3 regions of the Pigmentiphaga daeguensis genome follow, and region 2 is predicted to be linked to each of the others. Evidence: predicted binding sites of a transcription regulator. Region 2 holds the regulator's gene; each other region holds the start of a gene.
What was found. The regulator HrcA, encoded in region 2, represses chaperone genes, less so after heat shock. The targets are predictions, from matches to a motif close to TTAGCACTCNNNNNNNNNGAGTGCTAA.
Positions count from the first base shown of each region.

Region 1 (10,340 bases), on a different contig from region 2:
ATCGCGGCGACGATAGGCATCTGGCTGCTGGCGGCGGCCGCCTTCGCCATCAACTGCCTGATCGAGGAGCAGGTCGACGCGCGCATGGCCCGCACCGCGCACCGGCCCACCGCGCGGGGCGACATCGGCGCGCTGCAGATTATCGCCATGTCGGGCGTGGTCGGCGGCCTGGGCATGACCGTGCTCTACACCCTGGTCAATCCGCTGACCATGTGGCTGACCTTCGCGACCTTCGTCGGCTACGCCATCATCTATACCGTCATCCTGAAGCCCCGCACGCCGCAGAACATCGTGATCGGCGGCCTTTCCGGCGCCATGCCGCCGGCGCTGGGCTGGGCCGCCGTGGCCGACAGCGTCCCGGCCGAGGCGTGGCTGCTGGTACTGATCATCTTCATCTGGACGCCGCCGCATTTCTGGGCCCTGGCGCTGTACCGCACCAAGGACTACGAGAACGCCGGCCTGCCCATGCTGCCCGTCACGCACGGCCAGAAGCTCACGCGGCTGCACATCCTGCTGTATTCCGTGGCGCTGTTCGCCACCACGCTGCTGCCCTACGTGATCCGCATGAGCGGCCTGGTCTACCTGGCCAGCGCCGTGGCCCTGGGGCTGGTGTTCGTGGGCTATGCCTGGAAGCTCTACCGCAGCTACAGCGACGAGCTGGCGCGGCGCCTGTTTCGCTATTCGATCCTGTATCTGTCGCTGCTGTTCGCGGCCCTGCTGGTCGATCACTGGTTGTGAGGGACGTCCGCCCGTGTCCGGGCGGATTCTCCCTCCGTTTGTCGTCATTGAGGGTTAGTCATGGCCGAGTTTGCTGTTTCCCGCCGTTTCGTCCTGCGCGCCGGCGCTGCCGCCGTGGCGGCGGCGATGTTGGCGGCTTGCCAGAAGAAGCCTTCGTTCAACAGCACCGACGTGAGCGGATCGGATCTGGGAACGGATCTGTCCCTGACGGATTTCAACGGACAGCCGCGCACGCTGCAGGACTTCAAGGGCAAGGTCCTGGTGGTGTTCTTCGGCTTCGTGCAGTGTCCCGACGTGTGTCCGACCACGCTGGCCGAGTTCGTGCAGGTCAAGAACAGCCTGGGCAAGGACGGCGACAAGGTCCAGATCGCCTTCGTGACGGTGGATCCCGAGCGTGACACGCCCGAGATCCTGCGTGCGTACGTGACCCAGTTCGACCCCAGCTTCCTCGGGCTGCGCGGCGACGCCGATGCCACCGCCCGCGTGGCCAAGTCCTTCAAGGTGTTCTACGCCAAGGTCCCCGGCAAGGAGCCCGGTTCCTACACCATGGACCACACCGCCGGCGTCTACATCTACGACCCCGACGGCCACCTGCGCCTCTTCGCCCGCCACAATGCCGGCGTCGACGCCCTGGCCAGCGACATTCGCCAGCTGTTATAGCCCCCCTACGCGCTGACGCGCGCCCCCCAGGGGGCGAAACCGGCGGACTGGCAAAGCCAGATCCGCGGTTTCCTGGGTCTAGGGAAACTATCTTGGACTTAAGCACGGCTGCTACCGCTGGCAGCCAGCGACAGCACCGGTGCCGCACACTCCAAGAAACGGGTACTAGACCCAGGATGCGGTGGATCCGGCTCCGCCGGTCCACCCGCATCGCCCCCTTGAGGGGGCCCGCGTAAGCGGGTAGGGGGTGGGCTCCCCCTAAAAAAACGGGACACCGAAGGTGTCCCGTGGAATATCCGCCTCAAGTGGGGGGGAGGGAGGAGAAAAGCAGAGGCGGATGTATCGGCTGGTACCGGCAGACTGCGCCGGAAGAAACGTCGAGCGGGGGGAAGCCCGACATTCCGACACGAGGGCGTTGCACCCAAAGCGTGTCCCACCTGATGGTTAGTCCACGCCCAGGCGGGGAAGTTCACCCGCCACCCGTGTTTCCACGTAAATTTCCGCCATTTCTGTAACTTCGTGTGACGGCTGTCGCGCCCAAATAAAAAGGGCGGATCCGGTGCTCCGGAATCCGCCCTCGGGCTCGTGTCGCCCTGGCCGCTGCCTGCGGGGTCAGGCGTACTCGGCCAGCGCTCCGCGCATCTTGGTCATGGCGCGGGCCTCGATCTGCCGGATGCGCTCGGCGGACACACCGAATTCGTCCGCGAGTTCCTGCAGGGTGGCGCCACCTTCGTCTTTCAGCCAGCGCGCCTCGATGATGCGGCGCGACCGCTCGTCCAGGCTATCCAGCGCTTGCAGCAGTCCGCTGCCGTGCAGTTCGTCGCGGCGGCGTTCCTCGAGGATGGCGCTGGGCTCGTGCTGGCCTTCGTCCGACAGGTAGGCGATAGGGGCGAAATCGTTTTCGCCGTCATCGGTGCCACGGCCTTCCAGGGCCATGTCCTGCCCGTACAGGCGCACTTCCATCTCGGTCACGTCCTGCGGCCGCACGTTCAGGCTGGCGGCGATTTCCTCGACCTGCTCCGGCGTCAGCGCATGCGAGTCCGGTTTCAGGCTGCGCAGGTTGAAGAACAGCTTGCGCTGGGCCTTGGTGGTCGCCACCTTGACCAGGCGCCAGTTCTTCAGGATGTACTCGTGGATCTCGGCCTTGACCCAATGGATGGCGAAGGAGACCAGCCGTACGCCGCGGTTGGGGTCGAAGCGCTTGACGGCCTTCATCAGGCCGACGTTGCCTTCCTGGATCAGGTCGGCGTGCGGCAATCCGTAGCCCAGGTATTGGCGGGCGATGGCCACCACCAGGCGCAGGTGCGACAGCACCAGTTCGCGGGCGGCGTTGAGGTCCTGCTTTTCCTGGTAGCGCAGGGCCAGGTCGTGTTCCTGCTCGGCCGTCAGCACCGGCAGGCGGTTGACGGCGCCGATATAGGCTTCGATCGTGCCAAGGGCGCCCGGGTTGGCGATGGCCAGGGCCAGCGCGCCCGGACCGCTTGTGGCGGGTGCGAGGACGTTGGACTGATTCGACGAACGTTTCATAAACGGCTTACCTCCATGTCTGAAGGTTAGCACTCTCGAACAAAGAGTGCTAATGGGTGTTTTTGATGGGTGCGATAAAGCGATTCGATCGCTGTGCAATGCAGCACGGCGAGCGGACCCGGTCGGGACGGCGCCGGAGGGGAGCCGATGGGGACCGGGCTTGGGCGGGCGATCAGGGTTTCATACTGCATAGACCATGAAATCGGCGTATCGTTCGCGGAAACCTGCATTTTCCGACCTTCTATATTGATGCGTCCCCAATAAACATGGCCCGCCTTCCCCGCCTGTACGCTCCGGATCTTCCCCATCTCGCCCAGGCCCGTTTCACGGTTCCCCTGTCGGCGGGGGGCGACGGCGGCGCCATGCTGGACCAGGTGGCCGCCTGGCTGGAGGCCGACGCCCGGCAGCACGGCGTGGCCGTTCATGGGTGGGCGCTTACTTTCGATCAACTGTTGCTGATGGCCACGCCCTCGGGCCCAGGCGGGATTTCGGCCGTGATCCAGTCCCTGGGACGCCGCCTGGCCGCCCGATTACATATAGGCAGGGTCTTTGCCGGCCGGTTCCGCTCCACGCTGGTCGAGCCGGGCGCCTGGGTGCTGCCCTGCCTGATCTGGCTCGAGACGGTCCCGCTGCGCCAGGGGCTGGCCGGCGATGCGGAATTGTGGCGCTGGTCCTCGGCCCCGGCGCACGTGGGGGCCGCGGCGGCGGGGCTGCTGCACGACCATGCCGACTATTGGGCCTGCGGCAATACGCCGTTCGACCGGCAGGCCAACTACCGCGCCAGAATGGCCGAGGGCGTGGCGCCCTCGGCGGCGCAGCGCATCGAACAGGCGCTATACGGCCAATGGGCCTTGGGTGGGCCGGCCTTCGTGCAGTCGCTCGAGGGCACCAGCAGCCGGCGCGCCGCGGCCAGCAAGCGGGGGAGGCCCCGGAAACAGCCGCGAGCAGAGGATGAAAACGCACGGTAATGGTGCGACCCCAATTTAATTTCCTCGATTTGTAGCCTGGATAATAATTGGGGACGTTCCCCTTTTTATTTTTCTTGCAGCCCCTGGTGCGCCGCAGTATCGTCGTTTTCCCCTGGCGCTGCTCCTGTGCGCGCCGGGTTCGGAATTCCCGATGTCCAGTACCCGGATTCGTGCCCGGCACGCGAGTCCTCCAGCGGAGCGCACCATGCCCCTATCCAGCCAGGATCACCTCTCGGCCCCGTCGTCCCGGACGGCCGTCATCGACGCTTCGCGCATCGGCCTGCCCGCGCCGCGCCAGCCGGACGCCCAGGGCCTGTACGACCCGTCCAACGAACACGACGCCTGTGGCGTGGGTTTCGTGGCCCACATCAAGGGCCAGAAAAGCCATTCCATCATCCAGCAGGGCCTGAAGATCCTCGAGAACATCGACCACCGCGGCGCGGTGGGCGCCGATCCCCTCATGGGCGATGGCGCCGGCATCCTGATCCAGATCCCCGATGCGCTGTACCGCGAGGAAATGGCCGCCCAGGGCGTGGTCCTGCCCGCTCCCGGGGAATACGGGGTGGCGATGGTGTTCCTGCCCCAGGAAATAGGGTCGCGGCTGGCCTGTGAGGCCGAGCTCGAGCGCGCCGTGCGCGCCGAGGGCCAGGTGGTGCTGGGCTGGCGCGACGTGCCCATCGACAAGGACATGCCGATGTCGCCCAACGTGAAGAGCATGGAACCGGTCATCCGGCAGCTCTTCATCGGCCGGGGCGGCGACGTCATGGTGCCCGACGCGCTCGAGCGCAAGCTGTATGTCATCCGCAAGATGGCCTCGCACGCCATCCAGAAGATGCACCTGAAGCACGGCAAGGAATACTTCGTGCCGTCCATCTCCAGCCGCACCGTGGTCTACAAGGGCCTGCTGCTGGCCGACCAGGTGGGCCGCTACTACCGCGACCTGGCCGACGCGCGCGCCGTCACGGCGCTGGCCCTGGTGCACCAGCGTTTCTCCACCAACACCTTCCCCGCCTGGCCGCTGGCCCACCCCTATCGCCTGATCGCCCACAACGGCGAGATCAACACGGTCAAGGGCAACTTCAACTGGCTGCGCGCCCGCGAAGGCGTGATGCAGTCGCCGGTGCTGGGCGAGGACCTGAAGAAGCTCTATCCCATCGTCTACGAAGGCCAGTCCGACACCGCCACGTTCGACAACTGCCTCGAACTGCTGGTCATGTCCGGCTATTCCATCTCGCACGCCATGATGATGATGATTCCCGAGGCCTGGGAACAGCATGCCGAGATGGACGAGGCGCGCCGTGCCTTCTATGAATACCATGCCGCGATGATGGAACCCTGGGACGGCCCGGCCGCCATCGCCTTCACCGACGGCCGCCAGATCGGCGCCACGCTGGACCGCAACGGCCTGCGCCCGGCGCGCTACATCGTCACCGACGACGACCTGGTCATCATGGCTTCGGAGTCGGGCGTGCTGCCGGTCCCGCAAAGCAAGATCGTCAAGAAGTGGCGCCTGCAGCCGGGCAAGATGTTCCTGATCGACCTGGAGCTCGGCCGCATCATCGACGACAAGGAACTGAAGGACCAGCTCGCCAACAGCAAGCCGTACCGCCAGTGGATCGAGCGCATCCGCATCAAGCTGGACACGCTGCCCGAACCCGTCCGCGAAGAGGTCGAGGAAGGCCGCTCGTCCGTGCCCATGCTCGACCGGCAGCAGGCATTCGGCTGGACGCAGGAGGACTACAAGTTCATCCTGCGCCCCATGGCCGCGCTGGGCGAGGAAACCACGGGCTCGATGGGCAACGACGCGCCGCTGGCCGTGCTGTCCAACAAGAACAAGAGCCTCTACAACTACTTCCGCCAGCTGTTCGCGCAGGTCACCAACCCGCCCATCGACCCCATCCGCGAAAACATGGTGATGTCGCTGGTGTCGTTCATCGGGCCCAAGCCCAACGTGCTCGACATCAACAACGTGAACCCGCCGCTGCGCCTGGAAGTGGCGCAGCCGGTGCTGGACTTCGCCGACATGGCGCAGATCCGCCACATCGAGCGCGTCACGAACGGCAAGTTCAAGAGCTTCGAGCTGGACATCACCTATCCGGCCGCCTGGGGCAAGGAAGGCATCCAGGCCCGGGTCGCGGCGCTGTGCGCCCAGGCGGTGGATGCCGTCAAGAGCGGCTACAACATCCTGATCGTGTCCGACCGGCTGGTCGACGCGAACCGCGTGCCCATTCCCGCGCTGCTGGCCACCTCGGCCGTGCACCAGCATCTCATCCGCGCCGGCCTGCGCACCAGCACCGGCCTGGTGGTGGAAACCGGCTCGGCGCGCGAGGTGCATCATTTCGCGCTGCTGGGCGGCTACGGCGCCGAGGCGGTGCACCCCTACCTGGCGATGGAGGCGCTGGCCCACGAGCACGAGCACGACGCCAAGGTGCCCGTGGACAAGGCCATCTACAACTACGTCAAGGCCATCGGCAAGGGCCTGCAGAAGGTCATGTCCAAGATGGGCATCTCGACCTACATGTCGTACACCGGCGCCCAGATCTTCGAGGCCGTGGGCCTGAACCGTCCGCTGGTCGAGCAGTATTTCCCGGGCACCGCCAGCAACATCGAGGGCATCGGCATCTTCGAGGTGGCCGAGGAATCCCTGCGCATGCACAAGGCGGCCTTCGGCAATGACCCGCTGCTGGACGGCGCGCTGGACGAGGGTGGCGAATACGCCTTCCGGATCCGCGGCGAAGAGCACATGTGGACGCCGGACGCCATCGCCAAGCTGCAACATTCCACCCGTGCGGACAACTACCGCACCTACAAGGAATACGCGCAGATCATCAACGACCAGAGCAAGCGCCACATGACGCTGCGCGGCCTGTTCGAGTTCAAGTTCGACCCTGCCCACGCCATTCCGCTGGCCGAGGTCGAGCCGGCCAAGGAGATCGTCAAGCGCTTCGCGACCGGCGCGATGTCGCTGGGGTCGATCTCGACCGAGGCCCACTCGGTGCTGGCGATCGCGATGAACCGCATCGGCGGCAAGTCCAATACGGGCGAGGGCGGCGAGGACGAACTGCGCTATCGCGCCGAACTGCAGCACGGCAAGGCCGGCATCAAGGACGGCGACACCCTGGCGTCGGTGCTGGGCGCCGACCGCGTGGTGGCCGACGTGCCGCTGAAGGCCGGCGATTCGCTGCGTTCGCGCATCAAGCAGGTGGCCTCGGGACGCTTCGGCGTATCGGCCGAGTACCTGGCCAGCGCCGACCAGATCCAGATCAAGATGGCGCAGGGCGCCAAGCCCGGCGAGGGCGGCCAGCTGCCCGGCCACAAGGTGTCGGAATACATCGCCAAGCTGCGCTTCTCGGTGCCGGGCGTGGGCCTGATCTCGCCTCCGCCGCACCACGACATCTATTCCATCGAGGACCTGGCCCAGCTCATCCATGACCTGAAGAACGCCAATCCCCAGGCATCCATCTCGGTCAAGCTGGTGTCCGAGGTCGGTGTCGGCACGGTGGCCGCGGGCGTGGCCAAGGCCAAGTCCGACCACGTGGTGATCGCCGGCCACGACGGCGGCACCGGCGCTTCGCCCGTGTCGTCGATCAAGCATGCCGGCACGCCGTGGGAACTGGGCCTGGCCGAGACGCAGCAGACCCTGGTGCTGAACCACCTGCGCGGCCGTATCCGCGTGCAGGCCGACGGCCAGATGAAGACCGGCCGCGACGTCGTGATTGGCGCGTTGCTGGGCGCCGACGAATTCGGGTTCGCCACCGCGCCGCTGGTGGTCGAAGGCTGCATCATGATGCGCAAGTGCCACCTGAATACCTGCCCGGTGGGCGTGGCCACGCAGGATCCCGTCCTGCGCGCCAAGTTCCAGGGCAAGCCCGAGCACGTCGTCAACTTCTTCTTCTTCATCGCCGAGGAAGTGCGCGAAATCATGGCCCAGCTGGGCATACGCAAGTTCGACGACCTGATCGGCCGTTCCGACCTGCTCGACATGCGTGCCGGCATCGAACACTGGAAGGCGCGCGGCCTGGACTTCAGCCGCGTGTTCCACCAGCCGCGCGTGGCGGCCGACGTGGCCCGCCTGCACGTGGATGAACAGGACCACGGCCTGGCCAAGGCGCTGGACCACCAGTTGATCGAGCGTGCGCGTCCCGCCATCGAGCGTGGCGAGAAGGTCTCGTTCATCACGACGGTGCGCAACGTGAACCGCACCATCGGCGCCATGCTATCCGGCATGGTGGCGCGCAAGTACGGCTACGAGGGCCTGCCCGACGACACCATCCACATCCAGTGCAACGGCACCGCCGGCCAGAGCTTCGGTGCCTTCCTGGCCCATGGCGTGACGCTGGACCTGGTGGGCGACGGCAACGACTACGTCGGCAAGGGACTGTCCGGCGGCCGCATCATCGTGCGCTCGCCCAATGATTTCCGCGGCCATGGGCCCGAGCACATCATCGTCGGCAATACCGTGCTGTACGGCGCGCTGTCGGGCGAGGCCTACTTCAACGGCGTGGCGGGCGAGCGCTTCGCGGTGCGCAACTCGGGCGCCGCGGCGGTGGTGGAAGGCGTGGGCGACCACGGCTGCGAATACATGACCGGCGGCACCGTGGTGGTGCTGGGCGAGACCGGCCGCAACTTCGCCGCGGGCATGTCGGGCGGCGTGGCCTACGTCTACGACCCGGACGGCGCCTTCCGTCTGCGCGCCAACATGGCCATGGTCGAGCTCGAGGAAGTCGTTCCCGCGGCGGTCCAGGAGAAGGAAGGTTCGCAGCGCCTGTGGCACAGCATGGTGCGGGGCGGCGAGCGGGATACCGACGAGGCCATCCTGCGCCGCCTGGTCGAGAACCATTTCCGCTACACCGGCAGCTTCCGCGCCCGCGACATCATGGATGCCTGGGAGACCGCCCGCACCCGGTTCGTCAAGGTCATGCCGACGGAGTACCGGCGCGCGCTGGGCGAAATGTGGGATGCCCGGAATCCGCAGAAGCTGGCCGCCTAGGCACGCCCTGCCGCCGGGAGGCGGCGTGAACCGTAATGAAGAATCGGAGCCGGCGCGGCGCACGCGCCGGCTCCAAACAGGATAGTCAGGAAAGAGCCATGGGTAAGGTCACCGGATTTCTGGAATACCAGCGTCTGCAGGAAGCCGCGGAAGCGCCTGAGCAGCGCGTCAAGCACTGGAAGGAATTCGTCCTCCATCTGAACACCGAGCAGGCCAAGCAGCAGGGTGCCCGGTGCATGGACTGCGGCATTCCGTTCTGCACGAACGGCTGTCCGGTCAACAACATCATTCCCGACTGGAATGACCTGGTGTACAGGCAGAACTGGAAGCAGGCGCTGGCGGTGCTGCATTCCACCAACAATTTTCCCGAGTTCACCGGGCGCATCTGTCCGGCGCCCTGCGAGGCGGCGTGTACCCTCAATATCAACAGCGATGCCGTCGGCATCAAGTCGATCGAGCACGCCATCATCGACCACGGCTGGGAGCACGGCTGGGTGGTGCCGGCCTCGCCCAAGGCCAAGACGGGCAAGAAAGTCGCGGTGGTCGGCTCCGGCCCCGCGGGGCTGGCCTGCGCGCAGCAACTGGCGCGCGCCGGCCACGACGTGACCGTGTTCGAGAAAAGCGACCGCATCGGCGGGCTGCTGCGCTACGGCATCCCCGACTTCAAGCTGGAAAAGTGGCAGATCGACCGCCGCATGGCGCAGATGGAGCAGGAAGGCGTCGTGTTCCGTCCCTCGACGTTCGTGGGGCGGCCCGAGGACGCCAAGGCGCTGGGCATCTCCGCCACCGTGAAGACGCCGCAGGAACTGCAAGCCGAGTTCGACGCCATCGTCGTGTCGGGCGGGGCGGAAACCCCGCGCGACCTGCCGGTGCCGGGCCGCGAACTGCAGGGCGTGCATTTCGCGATGGATTTCCTGCGGCAGCAGAACAAGGTGGTGGCGGGCGACAAGCTCAAGGACCAGATCATGGCCACCGGCAAGCACGTCATCGTGATCGGCGGCGGCGACACGGGCTCGGACTGCGTGGGCACCAGCAACCGCCATGGCGCGGCGTCCGTCACCCAGTTCGAGGTCATGCCGCAGCCCCCGGTATCCGAGAACAAGGAACTGACCTGGCCGTACTGGCCGCTGAAGCTGCGCACCTCCTCGTCCCACGAAGAGGGCGTGGACCGCGACTGGGCGGTGTCGACCAAGGCCTTCAAGGGCAAGAACGGCAAGGTGACCTCGCTCGTGGCCTGCCGCGTCGAGTGGGTGCGCGGCGACAACGGTCAGATGAAGATGGTCGAGGTCGAGGGCTCCGAGTTCGAGTTGCCCGCCGACCTGGTGCTGTTCGCCATGGGGTTCGTGTCGCCCGTGCAGCAGGTGCTGGAAGCCTTCGGTGTCGAGCGCGATGCCCGGGGCAACGCGCGGGCCAATACCGACGACTACCGCACCAACGTCGACAAGGTCTTCGCGGCC
Region 1 covers NZ_BAAAEN010000016.1:46,634-56,973, reverse strand. Annotated here, with positions in the region: gene cyoE (heme o synthase) at 1-738, shown strand, start outside; gene ABD104_RS19110 (SCO family protein) at 799-1,398, shown strand; gene rpoH (RNA polymerase sigma factor RpoH) at 2,011-2,925, opposite strand; gene ABD104_RS19100 (hypothetical protein) at 3,192-3,893, shown strand; gene ABD104_RS19095 (glutamate synthase-related protein) at 4,099-8,883, shown strand; gene ABD104_RS19090 (glutamate synthase subunit beta) at 8,982-10,340, shown strand, end outside.
Region 1: the regulator HrcA is predicted to act here: its motif matches at 2,952-2,978, upstream of rpoH (RNA polymerase sigma factor RpoH).

Region 2 (10,340 bases):
GCCGCGTTGGGAGGATTCGGCAAGTCGGGCCGCATCAAGGTTCTGGCTGCCACGTCGCTGCAACGCTCCAGCATGTATCCGGACGTGCCGACCCTGGCCGAACTGGGCTTCCCCGGCTATGAGCTGGAAACGTGGTTCGCGCTCTACGCCCCGGCGCGCACGCCGAGCGCGATCATCGACAAGCTTGGCGATGAAATCCGGGCGTGGCTGGCGACACCGGAAGCCCGGCAGGCACTGAACGCGCTCGGCCAGGAAGCCGCGCCGTCCACCGCCAGCGCGGTACGGGCCCGCATCGAAAGCGAACAGCAGTCCTACGGGCCGCTGATCTCGGCGGCGAAGATCAGCACGGACTGATGCCATGCGGACGTCCCCTGCATCCACGGACGATTTCCGGCTGCTCATCGTCAACGCCGATGGCCAATACTATGCGCGGGAACTGACCCGGCGCCTGCCGGATCTCGCGTTCGACTGGATTGGCCCGAACCAGCCGATACCCGATTCGGCTCGGCAGGCCACGGCACTGGCGTGTTTCGCCAGCGCGTTGAACCATGGCTTGCTGCGTGCCTTGCCCCGGTTGCAGTGGCTGCAGGCCTTGTCCTCCGGCGTGGATGGTATCGCGGACCATCCGGACCTGCCGCCGGACGTGGCGTTGACGTCGGCACACGGCATCCACGGCCCGGCCGTCTCGGAAATGGCCTTGACGCTGATGCTCGCCCTGGCGCGCGATCTCCCGTCCATCCTGGCGGACCAACGCGCACGCCGCTGGCAGCGCCGACGCCAGCCGCTGCTGCACGGCAAGACGCTCGCGGTAGTGGGAACGGGCTTGATAGCCAGCGAACTGGCAATCAAGTGCCAGGCGCTGGGCATGCATACGCTGGCGGTGTCGGCGAGCCCTCGCCAGGTGGCGGGCTTCGACCGGGTGCACGCCCATGGCACGCTGCGCGACGTGGCTGCGCAAGCGGACTTCCTGGTGCTCCTGGCCCCCCTGACCCAGGCAACCCGGGGATTGGTGGACGCCGCCGTGCTGGCGGCGATGAAACCCGGCGCCTTCCTCATCAACCTGGCGCGCGCGGCGCTATGCGATACCGCCGCGCTCGTGGACGCACTTCGCGGCGACAGGCTGGCAGGCGCCGCGCTGGACGTATTCGAACGCGAGCCCCTGCCTGAAGACGATCCCTTGTGGTCGGTACCCAGGCTGTTGATCACGCCGCACATCGGCGGCGAGTCGGACCGTTATGCCGACCAGGTGCTGCCGCTCATCGCGCACAACGCGCGTGCCTGGGCCAGCGGCGACCGGGCCGGCCTGCGCAACCGGGTGCGCTGAACGTCCGGTCGTCCGGTCCGATATCAGCTGAAGAACTCCTTCACCCTGTCCGTCCACGACTTGCTCTGCGGAGAATGCTTGTCGCCGCCTTCGCTTAGCGAAGCCTCGAAGTCGCGCAGCATCTGCTTCTGCCTGTCGTTCAGGCGCACCGGGGTCTCGAGCACGACGTGGCAATAGAGGTCGCCCGGATAGCTGGAGCGCACGCCGCGTATGCCCTTGCCGCGCAGGCGGAAGACCTTGCCCGACTGCGTGCCTTCCGGGATGCTGATCTCGCCGCGGCCGCCCAGCGTGGGCACTTCCAGGTCCCCGCCCAGTGCCGCGGTGGTGAACGGAATGGTCAGCTCGCAGTGCAGGTCGTCGCCGTCGCGCTGGAAGATGCCGTGCGGCTTGATGTGGATCTCGACGTAGAGGTCGCCCGAAGGACCGCCGTTGACGCCGGGCTCGCCGTTGCCGGAGGAGCGGATGCGCATGCCGTCGTCGATGCCGGCCGGGATCTTGACCTGCAGGGTCTTGTTGCGGCGGACCTTGCCGACGCCGTCGCAGGCCGTGCACGGATCGGGGATGACCTTGCCCGTGCCGTGGCAGGTCGGGCAGGTCTGCTGGACGCTGAAGAAGCCCTGCTGCATGCGCACCGCGCCGGTACCGCCGCAGGTGTGGCAGGTCTTGGGCTGGGTGCCGGGCTTGGCGCCGGAGCCGTGGCAGGTGTCGCAGTTGTCCCAGCTGGGGACGCGGATCTCGGTGTCGAAGCCGGTGGCGGCCTGCTCCAGCGTGATTTCCATGCTGTATTTCAGGTCGGCGCCGCGGTACATCTGGGCGCCGCCGCGCTGGCGGCCGCCGCCGAATATCTCGCCGAAGATGTCGCCGAACGCGTCGGCGAAGCCCCCCGCCCCGCCGCCCATGCCGCCCGCGGCCGCCGCATCGACGCCGGCATGGCCGTAGCGGTCGTAGGCATCGCGCTTCTCGGCTTCGCAGAGGATCTCGTAGGCGTACTTGACCTCTTTGAACTTCTCTTCCGCTTCCTTGGAGCCGGGGTTGCGGTCGGGGTGGTACTTCATGGCCAGCTTGCGGTAGGCCTTCTTGATTTCTTCCTCGGTGGCGGTGCGGGCAACGCCGAGGACTTCATACAGATCGCGTTTGGTGGACATGGTTCTTTCTTCGGTGGCCCGTTTTCACGAGGCCGGCAATATCTCTGGTGAATAGCGGTTGCGTGCTATTGACGGATTTGGGTAGGCCCCCTGACGTCGCGGGGCAGCCAGGGGGCCTACCCAAATCCTGCACCGGTGCCTGCACCAGCGCAGTCAAAACGAAAAGCGGAACGGCCCACATTGTAGGCCGCTCCGCGGGTACCGCTTACTTGTCGTCTCTTTTGACTTCCTTGAAGTCGGCGTCGACCACGTTGTCGTCGGCCTTCGCTCCGCCGGCGTCACCGCCAGGAGCCGCACCCGCGCCGGCGGCCTGGGCCTGGGCTTGCATGTCGGCGTACATCTTTTCGCCGAGCTTCTGCGAAGCCTTGGACAGCGCCTCGACCTTGGCGTCGATGGTGGCCTTGTCGCCTTCCTTCAGGACGTCCTCGAGATCCTTGATGGCGGCCTCGATGGATTCCTTCTCGGACGCCTCGAGCTTGTCGCCGTATTCCTCCAGCGACTTGCGGGTGGCGTGGACCAGGGCGTCGGCCTGGTTGCGCGACTGCGCCAGCTCGGCCACGCGCTTGTCCTCGTCGGCGTTCGCCTCGGCGTCGCGCACCATGCGTTCGACTTCATCCTCGGTCAGGCCGGAGTTGGCCTTGATCGTGATCTTGTTTTCCTTGCCGGTGCCCTTGTCCTTGGCCGACACGTGCAGGATGCCGTTGGCGTCGATGTCGAAGGTGACCTCGATCTGCGGCGTGCCGCGCGGCGAGGGCGGGATGCCTTCGAGGTTGAATTCGCCCAGCGCCTTGTTGCCGGCGGCGATTTCGCGCTCGCCCTGGAACACCTTGATGGTCACGGCCGGCTGGTTGTCGTCGGCGGTAGAGAACACCTGCGAGAACTTGGTCGGAATCGTGGTGTTCTTCTTGATCATCTTGGTCATGACGCCACCCAGGGTCTCGATACCCAGGGACAGGGGCGTCACGTCCAGCAGCAGCACGTCCTTGCGGTCGCCCGACAGCACGGAGCCCTGGATCGCGGCGCCGGCGGCGACGGCCTCGTCGGGGTTCACGTCCTTGCGCGGATCCTTGCCGAAGAACTCCTTGACCTTCTCCTGCACCTTGGGCATGCGCGTCATGCCGCCGACCAGGATCACGTCGTCGATGTCCGAGACCTTGACGCCGGCATCCTTGATGGCGATGCGGCAGGGCTCGATCGTGCGGTTGATCAGGTCCTCGACCAGCGCTTCCAGCTTGGCGCGGGTGACCTTCAGGTTCAGGTGCTTGGGACCGGAGGCGTCGGCCGTGATGTACGGCAGGTTGATCTCGGTCTGCGTGGCCGACGACAGTTCGATCTTGGCCTTTTCAGCGGCTTCCTTCAGGCGCTGCAGGGCCAGGACGTCCTTGGACAGGTCCACGCCCTGTTCCTTCTTGAACTCGGCGATGATGTAGTTGATCAGCACCTGGTCGAAGTCTTCGCCGCCCAGGAAGGTGTCGCCGTTGGTGGACAGCACCTCGAACTGCTTTTCGCCGTCGACGTCGGCGATCTCGATGATGGACACGTCGAACGTGCCGCCGCCCAGGTCATAGACGGCGATCTTGCGGTCGCCCTTTTCCGACTTGTCCAGGCCGAACGCCAGCGCGGCCGCGGTGGGCTCGTTGATGATGCGCTTGACGTCCAGGCCGGCGATGCGGCCGGCGTCCTTGGTCGCCTGGCGCTGGCTGTCGTTGAAGTAGGCCGGCACCGTGATCACGGCCTCGGTCACTTCCTCGCCCAGGTAGTCCTCGGCGGTCTTCTTCATCTTGCGCAGCACTTCGGCCGACACCTGCGGCGGGGCCAGCTTCTTGTCGCGCACCTGCACCCAGGCGTCGCCGTTGTCGGCCTTGACGATGGCGTAGGGCATCAGGTCGATGTCCTTCTGCACCGCCTGTTCGTCGAACTTGCGGCCGATCAGGCGCTTGACGGCGTACAGGGTGTTCTTGGGGTTGGTAACCGCCTGGCGCTTGGCCGGCGCGCCGACCAGGATCTCGCCGTCTTCCATGTAGGCGACGATCGAGGGGGTGGTGCGGGCGCCTTCGGCGTTTTCGATGATCTTGACCTGCTGGCCTTCCATCACTGCGACGCAGCTATTGGTGGTGCCCAGGTCGATGCCTATGATTTTGCCCATAATCCTTGTTCCTGAAAGAAATCAGAAAATTTCGCTTGATCAATAAATAGGTGGGAATTTCGTTATTTCAATGCCTGCGATAGCTTCTTTCGATCGCGGCGGGCCTTATTTGGCGGCCGCGACCGTCACCAGTGCCGGACGCAGTACTCGATCGACGATCATGTAGCCCTTCTGCAGGGTCTGCAGGACCGTGTTGGCCGGCTCGTCCGACGGAACCGACGCGATGGCCTGATGGTGGTGCGGATTGAATTTGTCCCCGGGCACCGGGGCGATCTCGACCAGTTTGTTGCGCTCGAAGGCGCCGATCAGCTGCTTGAGGGTCACATCCACGCCCTCGCGCAGGGTGTCGATGGACTGGTTTTCCTGGGCCAGGGCAGCCTCCAGGCTGTCCTTGACCGGCAACAGGTTTTCCGCGAATGCCTCGATGCCGAACTTCTGGGCCTTGGAGACTTCCTCCTGGGCGCGACGACGGATATTGTCCGCCTCGGCACGGGCGCGCAGCATGGCATCGTAGTTGTCCTTGGCCTCGGCCTGGGCCGCGGCCAGCTGGGCCTGCAGCGCGACGATGGGATCCTCGCCGCCCTCGGTTTCGGGCGTTTCCGCCGCCGGAGCGGGGTTCACGTTTTCGGGATCCAAATTGGGTTGGTCGCCAGGCTTGTGCTCAGCCGACATTGGTGCCTCCATGAAAAACCAGAAAAATCAGTGACTTGCTTGAACTCTATGCGCGAGATGGGGGTGAAATCTGCGCTTTCAAGTATATCCCCCCCCTACGCGCTAACGCGCGCCCCCCAGGGGGCGAAACCGGCGGACCGGCAAAGCCGGATCCGCGGTTTCCTGGGTCTAGGGAAACGATCTTGGACTGAAGCACGGTTGCTACCGCTGGCAGCCAGCGATAGCAACCGGGCCACGACCCACGATGGTCCCACTAGACCCAGGATGCGGTGGATCCGGCTTTGCCGGTCCACCCGCATCGCCCCCTGGGGGGCGCGCGTCAGCGCGTAGGGGGGGTCCTCAATTGGGGGTTCTAAACCTCTCGATCTTGCGGCGGTCTTGCTTGGTGGGGCGGCCTTTCAGGGTCGCGGCGGGGTCGGCGTTCTGGCGGCGCAGTTCGATGGCTTCCAGGCGGCGTTTCATGCCTTGCTGGGTCTCGTCGTACAGGGTGCGCGCGAAGACCGCCGGGCCGCGCTGGGTGGAGAGGGCTCGGACCAGGACCTCCCAATCCTGGTCTCCGGCGCGGATTTGCAGGATGTCGCCGGGACGCACGGCGCGCGAGGGCTTGACCCGTTCGCCGGACACCTTCACCTGCCCTGCCTCGACCGCTTCCTGGGCCAGCGTACGGGTCTTGTAGAACCGTGCCGCCCACAGCCATTTGTCGATACGTAGTTCTTCCATCACATTACCGGTCCGTCGCCGGCGTCTTGTCGTTCTTGCGCTGCAGCAAGACGGCTGCATGCGCCGCGTCGGTGGGCTGGCGGGCCTCGGAGCGGGTGGTCCAGCCTTGCATGTGGCGCCCGGCCAGGTCTGCCAAGGCCCCTATCCACGCCGGCGAGTCGTTCAACGCGTCGATGTAGCGTAGTTGCCGGCCCCCCGCCAGCAGGAAGGCTTCCTTGCCCTGCATCGCGATCTCTTCCAGGGTTTCGATGCAATCGGCGACGAAGCCCGGGCAGAACACGTCCACGTCCGACACGCCGCTTTTCGCCAGTTCCTTCAGCCGGGGTTCAGTATATGGCTGGAGCCACTCGGCGGCGCCGAAACGGCTCTGGAACGTAATCTCGACCTGTTCGGCATACAGGCCCAGCCGCTCGGCCAGCAGCCGGCCGGTCTCCAGGCATTGCTCGTGATAGGGGTCTCCCAGCGCGATGGAACGCTTGGGCAGGCCGTGGAAACTCAGCACCAGTTTCTGGCCTCGCCCGTTGCTGCGCCAGAAATCCAGGATGCGGATGGCCATCGCCTCGATATAGCCCGGATCGGCGTGGAAATCGCGCACGAACCGGACCTCGGGCACGTTGCGCAGCCGGGCCAGGCACGCGCCCACGGCGTCGGACACCGCGGCCGTGGTGCTGGCCGCGTACTGCGGATACAGCGGCAGGACCAGGATGCGCTCGCAGCCGGTCTCGCGCAGCGAGGCGATGGCCGCCTCGAGCGACGGATTGCCGTAGCGCATGGCCAGCGCCACCTCCACGACCAGCCCCCGGTCGGACAGCGCGCGCGACAGCGCCTCGGCCTGGCGGCGGCTCCAGGCCAGGAGCGGGGAACCCTCGGGCGTCCACACCGAGGCGTAGCGCGCCGCCGCGTCGCGCGGCCGCAGGGTCAGGACCAGGCCGTACAGGATGGGCAGCCAGACCAGGCGCGGAATCTCGACTACCCGGGGATCGGACAGGAACTCGGCCAGGTAGCGGCGGACCGCGGAGGCAGTAGGTGCGTCGGGCGTGCCCAGGTTGACCAGCAGCAGGCCGGTGCGGGTGGGATGGAGGGAAGACGGCGGCGGCTCGGGAAGGAAACGCATGCGTGGCGTGTGCGGGTCTCAGGAATGGCGGGAGGAACGGCGCGGGACGGAGATGCCCCCGGCCGTTGCCGGCGGACGCCGGCTCAATGATGGCTCAACGCGTTGGACAACAGCCGCGCGGTGATGTCGACGATGGGAATCACCCGCTCGTACGACATCCGGGTGGGGCCGATCACGCCCAGGGTCCCCACGACCTTGCCGTCCACCCCGTAGGGCGCCGTGATGACGCTGACCTCTTCCATCGGCACGAGCTGCGAGTCGCCGCCGATGTAGATCTGGACGCCCTGCGCCCGGCTCGAGACGTCCAGCAGCTGCATCAGGTCGGTCTTTTTCTCGAACAGCTCGAACATCCTCCGCAGCTTGTCCATGTCGGCGGTGATGTCGGACACGCCCAACAGGTTCAATTCACCCGAGATGACGACGCTGTCGTCCTCGGTGGCCGCCTCGGCGCTGGCATCCACCGCCAGCTCCATCAGCCGGGAGATGTCCTCGCGCAACTGGCTCAGTTCCCGCTGGAGGATCTGGCGCACGTCCTCGAACGACTTGCCGCTGAAATGCTGGTTGAAGAAATTGGCCGCCTCGGTCAGCTCGGTCGAGGAATAATCCCGCTGGACCATCAGCATGCGGTTCTGCACGTCGCCCTCGGGCGTCACGATGATCAGGAGCACCCTGGTGTCGGACAGCCGGATGAACTCGATCTGGCGGAACATCTGGCTGCGCTTGGGCGACATCACCACGCCGGCGAACTGGGTCAGCTTGGACAGCAGCGAAGCCGCGGCCGCGATGACGCGCTGCGGTTCGGCCGAAGGCAGCAGGGTCTGGATGTGGGTGGCCTCGGAGACTTCGTAGGGCTGCACCGTCAACAGCGAGTCGACGAACATCCGGTAGCCCCGGGGAGTGGGGACGCGCCCGGCGGAAGTATGGGGGCTGTGGATCAGGCCATGGTCCTCGAGGTCGGCCATGACGTTGCGGATCGTGGCCGGCGACAGGTCGAAGACCTTGGAGAGCGTGCGCGAACCGACAGGCTGTCCGTCGGTGATGTAACGCTCGATGAGAGCTTTCAACAATGTACGTGCGCGATCGTCCATAAAGGGATTGTACCCCCCCTACGCGCTTACGCGCGCCCCCCCCCCGGGGGGGGCGGCACTGGCGGACCGGCGGAGCCGGATCCGCAGTGCCCTGGCAACTGCCAGGCTGATGGGGGCCGGGGTTCTTTAGAGGAACGGCGTTCAAGGTGGGTGAACGGATTGAGTATTGGGAATGGCAAAAAGGACCACATGGGGCCCCGTTGGGGGGTCTCCCCTCATATAATGCCTGCATGCATTTTCCCATCGTCGCCCTCGTCGGCAAATACCACGATACCGGCATCGCCGCGCCGTTGCGCGCGGTCGCGCAGATGCTGCGCGATGCCGGACGCGAGGTCGTGTTCGAGAAGGACACCGCCACCAATATCGGCGTCCTGGACTACCCCTCCGCCACCGTCGAGGAGATCGGGCAGCGCGCGTCGCTGGCCATCGTCATGGGGGGCGACGGCACGATGCTGGGGGTGGCGCGGCAGCTGGCGCCCTGGGACGTGCCGGTGGTGGGAATCAACCACGGCCGGCTGGGATTCATCACCGACGTCCCCATCGAGGATGCCGGCACCGCCATCGCCGGCATCCTCGACGGCCAGTTCGAGTCGGAAACCCGCACCCTGCTGGCCTGCAGCGTCATCCGGGGCGAAACCACGCTGGTCTCGGCGCTGGCCTTGAACGACGTGGTGCTGAGCCGGGCCGGCCTGGGCGGCATGCTGGAAGTCACGGTGCAGGTGGATGGCCTGTACATGTCCAAGCAACGCGCCGACGGCCTGATCATCGCCACGCCCACGGGATCGACGGCCTACGCGCTGTCGGCCAACGGCCCCATCCTGCATCCGTCGCTGCGCGGGCTGGTGCTGGTGCCGGTGGCGCCGCAGGCGCTGTCGAACCGGCCGATCGCGATCCCGGACGACTGCACGATAGACATCACCCTCACCCGCTCTCCGGGGGGCCGCGACGAAAGCGCCAGCGTGCACTTCGACATGCAAAGCTGGTCGTCGCTGCAGGAAGGCGACCGCGTCCTGGTGAAACGCGCCGAACATACCATCCGCTTCCTGCACCCGGCCGGATACAGTTATTTTTCCACCCTGCGGCGCAAGCTGCACTGGAACCAGATTTCCGGCACCGCGATCGACTAGTCTTTCCCGCCCCTTCCACCGGCCCCATTCGCATGCTGCGCGCCCTGCACATCAACGATTTCGTGATCGTCGACCAGACCGAGGTCGAATTCGGCCCCGGCTTCACCGTTTTCTCCGGCGAAACGGGCGCCGGCAAGTCGATCCTGATCGATGCGCTGGCGCTGGCCCTGGGCGAACGCGCCGATGCGTCGGTGCTGCGGGAAGGCGCCAGTCGGGCCGAGGTCAGCGCGGTGTTCGACGTTCCGCCGGCCCTGCTGGACTGGCTGGCCGAACGCGAGCTGGACACCGACAGCCTGGTGCTGCGGCGAGTCATCGATGCCCAGGGCCGCAGCCGCGGCTACATCAACGGCGTACCCGCCACCCTGACCCAGCTGCGCGAATTGGGCGAGCACCTGGTCGACATCCATGGCCAGCACGCGCACCAGAGCCTGCTCAAGACCGATTCCCAGCGCGACATGCTGGACGACCACGGGGACCACGGCGCCTTGCGGCGCGAGGTGGCCCAGGCCTGGAAGGCCTGGCGCGAGCTGGCGCGCAGGCTCGAAGCCGTGGAACGCGACGCGGCCTCGCTGCAGCAGGAGCGCGAGCGCCTGCAATGGCAGGCCGACGAGCTCGACAGGCTGGCGCTGAAGGACGGCGAATGGGAGCACCTGCAGGCCGAGCACGGCAGGCTGGCCCATGCCCAGTCGCTGATCGACGGCGCCAGCCAGACCATCGCCGCCCTGGAAGAAGACGATGACGCCGCCCATGCCCGCCTGGCCGCCGCGGCCCAGCGCATCGGCCAGCTGGCGGTGCACGACGCCGCGCTGGCACCGGTGTCCGAGGCGCTGGAATCGGCCCGTATCGCGTTGCAGGAAGCCGTCTCCGACCTGAACAGCTATCTGGGGCGCCTGGAGCTCGACCCCCAGCGCCTGGGCGAAGTCGAGGCGCGCCTGCAGGCGGTGTTCGACACCGCCAGGAAGTTCCGCCTGCAACCGGAGGAATTGCCCGAACGGCATGCCACG
Region 2 covers NZ_BAAAEN010000002.1:240,455-250,794, reverse strand. Annotated here, with positions in the region: gene ABD104_RS03940 (Bug family tripartite tricarboxylate transporter substrate binding protein) at 1-354, shown strand, start outside; gene ABD104_RS03935 (D-2-hydroxyacid dehydrogenase) at 359-1,324, shown strand; gene dnaJ (molecular chaperone DnaJ) at 1,348-2,469, opposite strand; gene dnaK (molecular chaperone DnaK) at 2,675-4,615, opposite strand; gene grpE (nucleotide exchange factor GrpE) at 4,721-5,287, opposite strand; gene ABD104_RS03915 (RNA-binding S4 domain-containing protein) at 5,627-6,007, opposite strand; gene hemH (ferrochelatase) at 6,012-7,121, opposite strand; gene hrcA (heat-inducible transcriptional repressor HrcA) at 7,205-8,209, opposite strand; gene ABD104_RS03900 (NAD kinase) at 8,440-9,336, shown strand; gene recN (DNA repair protein RecN) at 9,369-10,340, shown strand, end outside.

Region 3 (10,340 bases), on a different contig from region 2:
CACGGCAGGTGGAAACGCTGCCAGCCTCGATGACGGTCGGCGAAGCGGTGGAACACTTCACCACGCTGGAGCGCCGCCACACCAGCTACCCTGTGGTCGATGCGCAGGGCGTGGTCGTGGGCGAGGTCACCCGCGCCGACAGCCTGGCCTGGACGGTCGAGCAGGAGAACCGCGACCAGCCCATGGGCGAACTGCTGGCCGACCGGGAACTTCTGGTCGCCTATCCGGACGAACTCGCCAGCCAGTTGGCCGACCGCATGGCGCTCGCCGGCGTGGGACGGGTGCCCATCGTCGACCGCGCCAACGGGAAGCTGGTGGGGCTCGTGGGCCGCAAGGACCTGTTGCGGCTGCGAGCGCTGCGCCTGGCTGAAGAGCGCGATCGCATGGCCTATTTCCGATGGAGCGCGGACACCGGTCACCAGTCCACTCACGACATCCGATAAGACATGCCCATCTCGAAGATGGTGGCGGCGCTGGCCTGCGCCCTCTGCATCGCCGCCGCCCACGCCCAGCCCTCGCCCGCCGCCGTCCCCGTTCCTGCGCTGCCCGCCCGCGCCTGGCTGCTCCTGGATGCGACCAGCGGCCAGGTACTGGGCGCGCACGATCCGGACAAGCGCATCGAGCCGGCCTCGCTCACCAAGATGATGACGGCCTACGTCGTGTTCCAGGCCCTGCGCGACCATGCCGTCGGCCGCGACACGCGGGTCACGGTCTCGACGCGGGCCTGGAAGGTGGCGCCGGGAAGCTCCCGCATGTTCCTGGAACCCGGCAAGCAGGCCACGATAGACGAGTTGCTGTACGGGCTGCTGGTGCAATCGGGCAACGATGCCGCGATCGCGCTGGCCGAGGGCGTCGCCGGCTCGGTCGAGGCTTTCGTCGAACGCATGAACCAGGAGGCGGGGGAACTGGGCCTGGCCTCGACCCACTTCTCCAATCCGCACGGCCTGCCCGATCCGCAGACGTATTCGACCGCGCGCGACCTGTCCGTGCTGGCGGCCCGGATCGTGCGCGACTTTCCCGACCTGGCCGGTACCTACGATGCCACCCGGCAGTACACCTACAACGGCATCACGCAGCCCAATCGCAACCGCCTGCTGTGGCTGGACGCCAGCGTGGACGGCATGAAGACGGGCCATACGGAGTCGGCGGGATACAGTCTCGTGGCGACCGCGCGGCGCGCCAGCGGCAGTATCCAGCGGCGGCTGATCTCGGTCGTGGTCGGCACCGCCTCGGACCGCAACCGCACCCGGCAGAGCCGCGAACTGCTGGAGTGGGGTTTCCGCAATTTCGAAACGGTGCGGCTTTACGCGGGCGGCGACGCGGTCGGTTCGCCGCGGGTCTGGAAAGGCACGCGCTCGGCCGTGCCCATGGGGTTCCAGCGCGACACCTACATTACCGTGCGCCCGGGAGCACGGATAGAGCGCATCCTGCATCCGGCCTCGCCCCTGATCGCACCGCTGGCGGCGGGACAACGCGTGGGCGAACTCGAGGTGCGCGTCGACGGCGAACCGGCCCGTCGCCTGCCGCTGGTCGCCCTCCAGCCAGTGGCGGCGGCATCGTGGTTCGGACGCGCCTGGGACGGGCTGCGCCTGTGGCTGCACGGGCTGGGCGCCTGAGGCCCGCACGGATTTTGCAGCGGATGCCCCGCATGGTAGGCTGGGCAAAAACAAGGCAGCGGGCCTCGCGGTCCCGCTCCATGGCAGATGACATCCGTTCCAGCGCAGTCCCCTCCGTCCGATACGCCGGCCGGCCAAGCCCGGCGCGGCGGAACGATCTCGATACGCATCGGCCTGCTTGCCCTGGTCGTCGTCTGTACGCTCCCCGCCACGCTGGTGGCGGGCCTCGCGGTGTACGAGACCTACGCGCTGCGCAAGACCCGCATCTACGAAACCACCGTCCTGGCCGCCCGCAGCCTGGCCGCCGACCTGGACCAGGAAGTGGAAGGAATCGGCTCCGGCCTGCGCGTGCTGGCAAGCTCCACCGACCTGGTGCGCGCGGACCTGGCCTCGTTCCACCAGCGGGCCATCGACGCGCTCAAGTACCAGGACATCGACCGCTACGTCCTGACGGACACCCGCGGCAACGAGGTGCTGGATACCTCGGAGCCCTATCCCGGCGTCCTCCCGCCGCCCGTCAGGCTACCCGACCTGCCCCAGGTCTCCAGCGGCGGCAGCCATCCGCTCGTTGCAAGGCTGGGGCCGCCTCGGGAGGGCCGGGGCCTCACCATCATCGTCGGCGTACCCGTCCTGATCGACGGCGAAGCGCGCTATCTGCTTTTCGCCGACCTGGGTTCTGACCGCCTAAGCGCCCTGATGACCCGCCACGCCCTGGGCGAAGGCTGGGTGGCCGCCCTGCTCGACCGCGACGCGACCATCCTGGGACGGACCCGCGACGAAGCGCGTTTCGTCGGGCAGCGGGCCGTGTCCTCGCTGGCCGACGCCGTGCGCCATGAACGCGAAGGTACGCTGCAAAGCCTGACCAAGGAGGGGATTCCCGTCCTGACGGCGTTCAGCCGCCTGGCCACGACCCAATGGACCGTCGCCGTGGGGGCGCCCGCCGCGGCCTTCACCGCCGACCTATACCGGGCCATGGCCTGGGTGGCGGGCGGCGGCCTGCTGGCCATCCTGTTCGGACTGGGCCTGGCCTATCAGTTGGCGCGCCGGATCGAACAGGCGGTAGGCAACCTCGTGGAACCCGCCCTGGCGCTGGGCGCCGGCCACCGTGTCAGCGTGGCGCCACCACACTTCAAGGAAACGGCGGCCGTGGCCGATGCCATCGAGCACGCCGCCGGTACGCTCGAGCAAGCCCGCCAGCTTGCCTATTACGACCCGCTCACCCAGTTGAGCAACCGGGTCCTGTTCGCGGAACTGGCCCGGCGCGCGATCGCCGCCGCGCAACGGTCCCGGGCGTCGCTGGCCCTGGTCGCCGTGGACCTCGATCATTTCAAGACCGTCAACGACGTCCATGGCCACGGCACGGGGGATACCGTGCTGCAGATCGCCGCGCGCCGCATGGCCGACGCCGTGCGCCATTCGGACGTGGTGGCGCGCTACGGCGGCGACGAGTTCATGGTGCTGCTGGACGGCGCGGGCCCGGCCGCCGCCGAGGCCGTGGCCAACAGCCTGGTGGCGGTGCTGTCCGAACCCTATCCGGGCGTCTCGCCCCAGGTAGGCGCCTCGGCGGGCATCGCGGTCTTCCCGCACTCCGGCACCTCGCTGGAAGAACTGATCAGCCGCGCCGACGCGGCGCTGTATGCCGCCAAGTCGCGCGGCAGGAACCAGGCGGTGCTCGATCCTGAAGCCCAGGACAGCGCCCCGGAACGCTCGCTGTTCTGATCCTTCTTACATCCGGTTGCCGGCGCGGCCGCCGTCGCCTGCTACCGTTGGCGGGAAGCGCCATGCCTCGCGCGGGCGCCGGCAACCGGAGCAGCCATCATGAAGACCGCCGCCTTCGCATGCCTCGCAGCCGTGCTCATCGCCGGCTGCGGCACGCCGTCCAGGGAACACGACACGCCAGCCGCCAGCCCCGTCGTCGACGGGCACAACGCCCGCAACGCGCTGGACTGGGACGGCGTCTACGAGGGCACGCTGCCCTGCGCCGACTGCCCCGGCATCCGGACCCGGCTCACGCTGCGCCAGGATGGCCGCTACGAGCTGGAGACCCAGTATCTCGACCGCCAGCCGCGCGTCGACCGCGTCGAGGGCAGCTTCACATGGCAGCCCGACGGCACCCGCATCACCCTGGACCAGGCCGCGGGCGGCAGGCAGTACTTCGTGGCCGAGGGACGGCTCATCCAGCTCTACATGGACGGCACGCGTCCCCAGGGGCCGCTGGCCGGCAACCATGAATTGCAGAAGGTGGAAAATACCGGCCGCTAAGCGGCCGTGTCATCGTTTGTCCTTATACTTTCGCCTGGGCAGAGCCGCTTCGACGGCCACAAGAACAACCACCGGGAACCGCCATGTCTTTTGCCAGCTTGCTTGGACGCATCGCGCTCTGGGCCGCGCTCTACGTGGCCTGCGCCTATCTGTCGTTCGCCCTGGACGATCCCGTCACCCAGGTGTCCTTCGTCTGGTTCCCCGCCGGCGTCGCTGTCGCCGCCTTCTTCGCCATGCCGCGCGCGGCCTGGGCGGCCCTGACCGCCGCGCTGTTCGCCGCCGACCTGGCGCTGTCCGCACTGACCGGCCATCCCCTCATCCCCTCGGCCTGGCTCGCCGGCCTGTCGCTCGCCTCCACGCTCGGCATCGCCTGGCTGTCGCAGCGCTATGCGCAGGGGCGGGACGACTTGCACGCGGTGCTCGGATGGGTGGCCGTCACCTTCGTGGTCAGCGCCGTCGCCGCGGTTTGCGGCAGCGCGGGACTGGCGCTGATCAAGCACGAAGTCCTGTGGGAAGCCGTCTCCGACCTGGCGTGGATATGGTGGGCCGCCACCGTGACCGGCGTGCTGTTCGGCGTCTCGGTGCTGATGGGATTCATGGGCTTTCGCACGATCGAGGCGCCGCCGGGTCCCATCGGCCGTACCGTGGGCATTGCCGCGTGGCTGCTGCTGGCGGCCATGACCTGGTACGTGTTCGGCGTGCACCGCCCGTCCATGTCCGAGGCGCCGCTGCTGCTGGGACTGGCCTGCATTCCGCTGGCGCTGGCCACCGTGGCCACGCTCAGCGGCGGCAACCGCATGGGTTCGCTGGCCGTGCTGACCATGGCGGCCATCGTCATCTATCACTCCAACGCCGGGCGCGGCCCTTTCTTCCTGCGCGGCTTCCTGCCGGGCGAGCCCCTGCTGCTTGCCCAGTGCTATCTCGTGTCGGTCGCCATGCTGCAGGTCTTCGTGCGGGTGCTGACCCGTGGCATCCGGCGCCCGCGCACGGCCGGCGCGGACGGCACCGGCGGCCGCGAGACCCTGTACCGGCTGGATCTCGCCTCCGGCACCATCGTCTGGGACGCGCCGCCCGACGCCCGCCCCGGCCCCGGGACCCTGGATGAAGTGCTGCGGCAGGTCCATCCGGACGACCGCCAGGGCTTGCGGGACCGCCTGCGCGCCGCCGACGGGACGCCGGGGCTGGAGCGCCCCTTCCCCTTCCGCCTGGCGACCGCGCCCGATCAGTGGACGACGGTCGTCGACCTGAACCGGGGGGCCATGATGGGGCCCGACGGCGCTTTCATCATCGGCAGCTGGCGGCTGCCCACCCCGCACCACGGCGCATAAGGGAAACCATGATCCAGCTTGCCCTGCTTCTGTTCGGCGCCGGCTTCGTCCGCAGGAACATCCACCTGCTGCTACTGATCGGCTTCGCCTGGGCCGCCCTGGGCGTGGTCATCACCCTGGACGGCGTGGACGGCGCGCGCTACTTCCCGCTGACGCTCTTCGGCGCGCTGCTGCTGGTGGAAAGCCTGGTCACGCTGACGGTCGCCGGCAGCGGCATGGGCGCCCAGAAGGCCGTGCTGGCCTTCAAGGGCGGCATCTTCCTGCTGGTCGCGCTGCTGATCCTGGCCGGCGGCTCCATCAGCAACCTGCTGCTGGCCATCATCCTGGGCCTGGCCTACTTCGTGCTGGGCGTGTTCCAGATCGCCTCGGCCTGGGTGCTGCGCTACGACCGCTGGCGCCTGTCCGTGCTGGGCGGCTGCGCCCAGGTCCTGTTCGGCCTGTTCCTGTTCCAGCCCTATCCCACCCACTACGCCGGCACGGTCTCCTACTTCATCGGCGTCACCATGCTGGTCGCCGGCATCAACACCATGCGGGTGGCCGCCCGCGCCCGCAAGCTGAGCGAGCAGTCATCCATGTTCGACCTGCTGGCGCCGGCCGACCTGCGCGGGGCCGGCGCCAGCCCGCCGCCTGCCCGGCAGCCGGCGCCGGCGGGCCCCTTGACCGTCCACGTCTGGACCCCCGAAGGCTCGGCCAAGGACAAGACCGTGTCGCGGCCGGTATTCAACCGCTACATCGCCGCCGTCGACGTGCAGGGCGTGATATCGACCGGACATGCCGCCATGGAAGTGCCGCCGTCGACCTACATCAGCCTGTATCCCGCGGTCGACATCGACCGCTCGCCCTCCGAGTTCTTCAACGTATTGAAGGCGGTCAAGGAAAACGACGTGCCGGGCAAGTTCCAGCCCGACTACGCGACCGAGTCCAAGGCCTGGTGTCCGTCGAACTGGCAGGTCAGGTTCGAGCGGTACGACTACGGGAAACTCCAGGCCTTCTGGCAGCGCTACCGCGACCAGGAAATCTATAACCTCACGCGGCGCAACTGCTCCAGTTCGGTCTCGTACGCGCTGGAGTCCGCCCTGGACGGCGTGCTGGACGACCGCAGCCGCAGCGTGCGGCAGGTGCTGCGCACCCTGCTGATGCCCGAATTGTGGATTGCCGCGCAGGTGCGCCAGCGCGCCCAGGTCATGGCCTGGACCCCCGGCCTGACGCTGGACTACAGCCGCGCGCTGCGCGCGGTCGTCCATCCCGTCCAGCAATCCTGGTTCTCGCGCTTCCTGGCGGCCGCCACGCGCATGACCTCGCGCAGCGGCGCCTGAGCCGTGCCTGGGGGGCGGCCCATCGGACCGCGCTGTCTATATGACAAGAAGGACCGGGCTAGGGCTGTCCCGTATACCCTGCCCCTTGAAAGCCCCCTGTCCCATCCCTATAATTAGCACTCGATTGCATAGAGTGCTAACAACGCTGCCTGGGCAGCGTCCCGGCCTCCGGCAACAGGCTCAAGCGCCGCGTTTCGACGCGGCACCGGCCGAATAACGGCTTTCCAGCCTCTTTTTCTGACAAATAGACGTCAACTTCGAACATCAGGAGTTTGTATGGCCCTCCGTCCCCTGCACGATCGCGTGATCGTCAAGCGCCTGGACAACGAGCGTAAAACCGCGTCCGGCATCGTCATTCCCGACAGCGCTGCCGAAAAGCCCGACCAGGGTGAAGTGCTGGCCGTCGGCCCGGGCAAGAAGACCGAGGACGGCAAGGTGCTGCCGGTCGACGTCAAGGTCGGCGACAAGGTCCTGTTCGGCAAGTACGCCGGCCAGGCCGTGAAGGTCGACGGCGACGAACTGCTCGTCATCCGCGAAGAAGAAATCCTGGCGGTGATCCAGTAAGCCCTCGCGGCCCGCTGTCCGATCCCCCGGCATTCAACACCATCATCCAAGGAATTTCGTAAATGGCTGCCAAACAAGTCCAGTTCGGTGATGACGCCCGCGCCCGCGTCGTCCGTGGCGTGAACGTCCTCGCCAACGCCGTCAAGGTCACCCTCGGTCCCAAGGGCCGCAACGTGGTCCTGGAGCGCTCCTTCGGCGCCCCCACCGTCACCAAGGACGGCGTGTCCGTCGCCAAGGAAATCGAACTGAAGGACAAGTTCGAGAATCTGGGCGCCCAGCTCGTCAAGGAAGTGGCTTCCAAGACCAGCGACAACGCCGGTGACGGCACCACCACCGCCACCGTGCTGGCCCAGGCCATCGTGCACGAAGGCCAGAAGTACGTGACCGCCGGCCTGAACCCGATGGACCTGAAGCGCGGCATCGACAAGGCCGTCGCCGCCGCCATCGAAGAGCTGAAGAAGATCAGCAAGCCCTGCTCGTCGAGCAAGGAAATCGCCCAGGTCGGCTCGATCTCGGCCAACAGCGATTCGTCGATCGGCCAGATCATCGCCGACGCGATGGAAAAAGTGGGCAAGGAAGGCGTCATCACCGTCGAAGACGGCAAGTCGCTGGAAAACGAACTGGACGTCGTCGAAGGCATGCAGTTCGACCGCGGCTACCTGTCGCCCTACTTCATCAACAACCCCGACAAGCAAGTCGCGGCCCTGGACGATCCCTTCGTCCTGATCCACGACAAGAAGATCAGCAACATCCGCGAACTGCTGCCCGTGCTGGAGCAAGTCGCCAAGGCCAGCCGCCCGCTGCTGATCATCGCTGAAGACGTCGACGGCGAAGCCCTGGCCACCCTGGTGGTCAACAACATCCGTGGCATCCTGAAGACCACCGCCGTCAAGGCTCCGGGCTTCGGCGACCGCCGCAAGGCCATGCTGGAAGACATCGCCATCCTGACCGGCGGCACCGTGATCTCGGAAGAGACCGGCCTGTCGCTGGAAAAGGCCACCCTGCAAGAGCTGGGCCAGGCCAAGCGCATCGAAGTGGCCAAGGAAAACACCACGATCATCGACGGCGCCGGCGACAGCAAGGCCATCGAGGCCCGCGTCAAGCAGATCCGCACCCAGATCGAAGAAGCGACCTCGGACTACGACCGTGAGAAGCTGCAAGAGCGCGTGGCCAAGCTGGCCGGCGGTGTTGCCGTGATCAAGGTCGGCGCTGCCACCGAAGTCGAAATGAAGGAAAAGAAGGCTCGCGTCGAAGACGCCCTGCACGCCACGCGTGCCGCGGTGGAAGAAGGCGTGGTGCCCGGCGGCGGCGTGGCCCTGCTGCGCGCCAAGCAAGCCATCAAGGACACCAAGGGTGCCAACGCCGACCAGGACGCCGGCATCAAGATCGTCCTGCGCGCCATTGAAGAGCCGCTGCGCACCATCGTCGCCAACGCCGGCGACGAGCCCAGCGTCATCGTCAACAACGTGCTGAACGGCAAGGGCAACTACGGCTACAACGCCGCCACCGGCGAATACGGCGACATGGTCGAAGCCGGCGTGCTGGACCCCACCAAGGTCACCCGCACCGCCCTGCAGAACGCCGCCTCGGTCGCTTCGCTGCTGCTGACGACGGAAGCCACCGTGGTCGAGCTGGTCGAAGACAAGCCCGCTGCTCCCGCCCCCGGCGGCATGGGTGGCATGGGCGGCATGGGTGGCATGGACTTCTAAGAAGCCCCGCCGCCGGTCCCGGGCCCGCCCGGGACGCTGCTTCGAAACCCGCGAGCGTTTGTGCTCGCGGGTTTTTTCGTTTCGGCGGGTAATACCGCATTTGGAGGATGACTCGCCGAATAGCGGTTCATACCATGGGCGTGCATACACACTTGGCAAGGACCGCTCCGCCATGGACTCGGACAACAGGATCTTCCATCGCCGCCTGGCCCGGCTCGCCCTGCTCGGGGCGGCCACGCTATTTTGCGGCGCCGCGTCCGGCGCGACGTATTGCTCGTTCGTCAATCGCGACGACGGGGGCAACCGCAAGTTCACGGTGCGCATCGACACGGCCCGGTTCAAGGGCGAACCGGTGGCCGTCAACGATTGCACCCCAAGCACGATCATCGAGCTGATCACCCACCGGAACTACCAGATCCCGGAGCCGCTCTGGCTATCCTCGGGCTTCGACGAGGACCGGAATCGACTCAGCTACAAGCTGGTCATGAAACAGAGCGGGGGCTATTCCGGCCTCGCCCAGGCCATCATCGTCGAAGCGACCGACAGCAGCGAAGTCGGCGACGTGTATCCGATCCACCTGGAGCCCGTCGACTCCATCAACGTCATCTTCGTTTCAGGATCCAACAACGAGGCGCGCGAGAAGATCCCGAAACGGAAATATACCCTCGAGGGCAAGTTCAACTCGAAGTGATTCCCATCCCTGGGACGATGCCGAAACCCCGCAAGCGCCTGGCTAGCGGGTTTTTTATTGCCTGCGCCAAGCAGCCCCTTGACCGAGTTGCGCTTCGCAACTACATTGGTTGCGATGCGCAACCTCGAACCAGGTACCCGTGGATCCCATGCCGGCTTTGTCCCACGCCCCCGACTCGCTCGTCCAGGAACTTCGCGGACTCTCCCGCAAACTGGTCCGCGAGTTCGGCTTCATGCGGGCGACGCTGGCGGATACGGATCTTGCGCCGTCGGCGGTCCATGCCATTCTGGAGATCGGGGCGGCGCCCGGCATCAATGCGAAGGACCTCGGCCGTCTCCTGAAGCTGGACAAGTCGAACACGAGCCGGCAGCTTGCCAGGCTGCAAGCCGACGGCCTGCTCAAGCGGCAGGCTGCGGCGGGTGACGGACGTTCGTTCGCGCTTCACCTGACCCCTGCAGGACACGCCCTGCGGAAAAAGATCGATCGATACGCCACGGCCCAGGTGTCGAACGCGCTGCGGCGTATCGTTCCCGCCGATCAGCGGGCGCTCGTCCACGCGCTGGCCCAGTATGCGCAGGCCCTGGCCGAAGGCGCCGACTCCGCAGCCACGGCCCGCGAGCCCTCCGCCGGCATCCATGAGGGCTACCGCCCTGGCTGCGTCGGCGACATCGCCAGCCTGCACGCCCGCTTCTATTCGGAAAACTGGGGCTTTGGCGCCTTCTTCGAAAAGAAGGTGGCCACGGAACTGGCCACTTTTGCCGAGGCGCTGCCCGCCGACGGCAAGGCCTTGTGGCTCTACGTGGAAAACCGCCGCACCCTGGCCTCCCTGGCCATGGACGGCAATCCGGCGTCGG
Region 3 covers NZ_BAAAEN010000030.1:48,366-58,705, forward strand. Annotated here, with positions in the region: gene ABD104_RS26285 (chloride channel protein) at 1-443, shown strand, start outside; gene ABD104_RS26290 (D-alanyl-D-alanine carboxypeptidase family protein) at 447-1,616, shown strand; gene ABD104_RS26295 (diguanylate cyclase domain-containing protein) at 1,704-3,335, shown strand; gene ABD104_RS26300 (copper resistance protein NlpE) at 3,435-3,878, shown strand; gene ABD104_RS26305 (MASE1 domain-containing protein) at 3,962-5,206, shown strand; gene ABD104_RS26310 (HdeD family acid-resistance protein) at 5,215-6,522, shown strand; gene groES (co-chaperone GroES) at 6,799-7,086, shown strand; gene groL (chaperonin GroEL) at 7,149-8,795, shown strand; gene ABD104_RS26325 (hypothetical protein) at 8,968-9,486, shown strand; gene ABD104_RS26330 (bifunctional helix-turn-helix transcriptional regulator/GNAT family N-acetyltransferase) at 9,635-10,340, shown strand, end outside.
Region 3: the regulator HrcA is predicted to act here: its motif matches at 6,636-6,662, upstream of groES (co-chaperone GroES).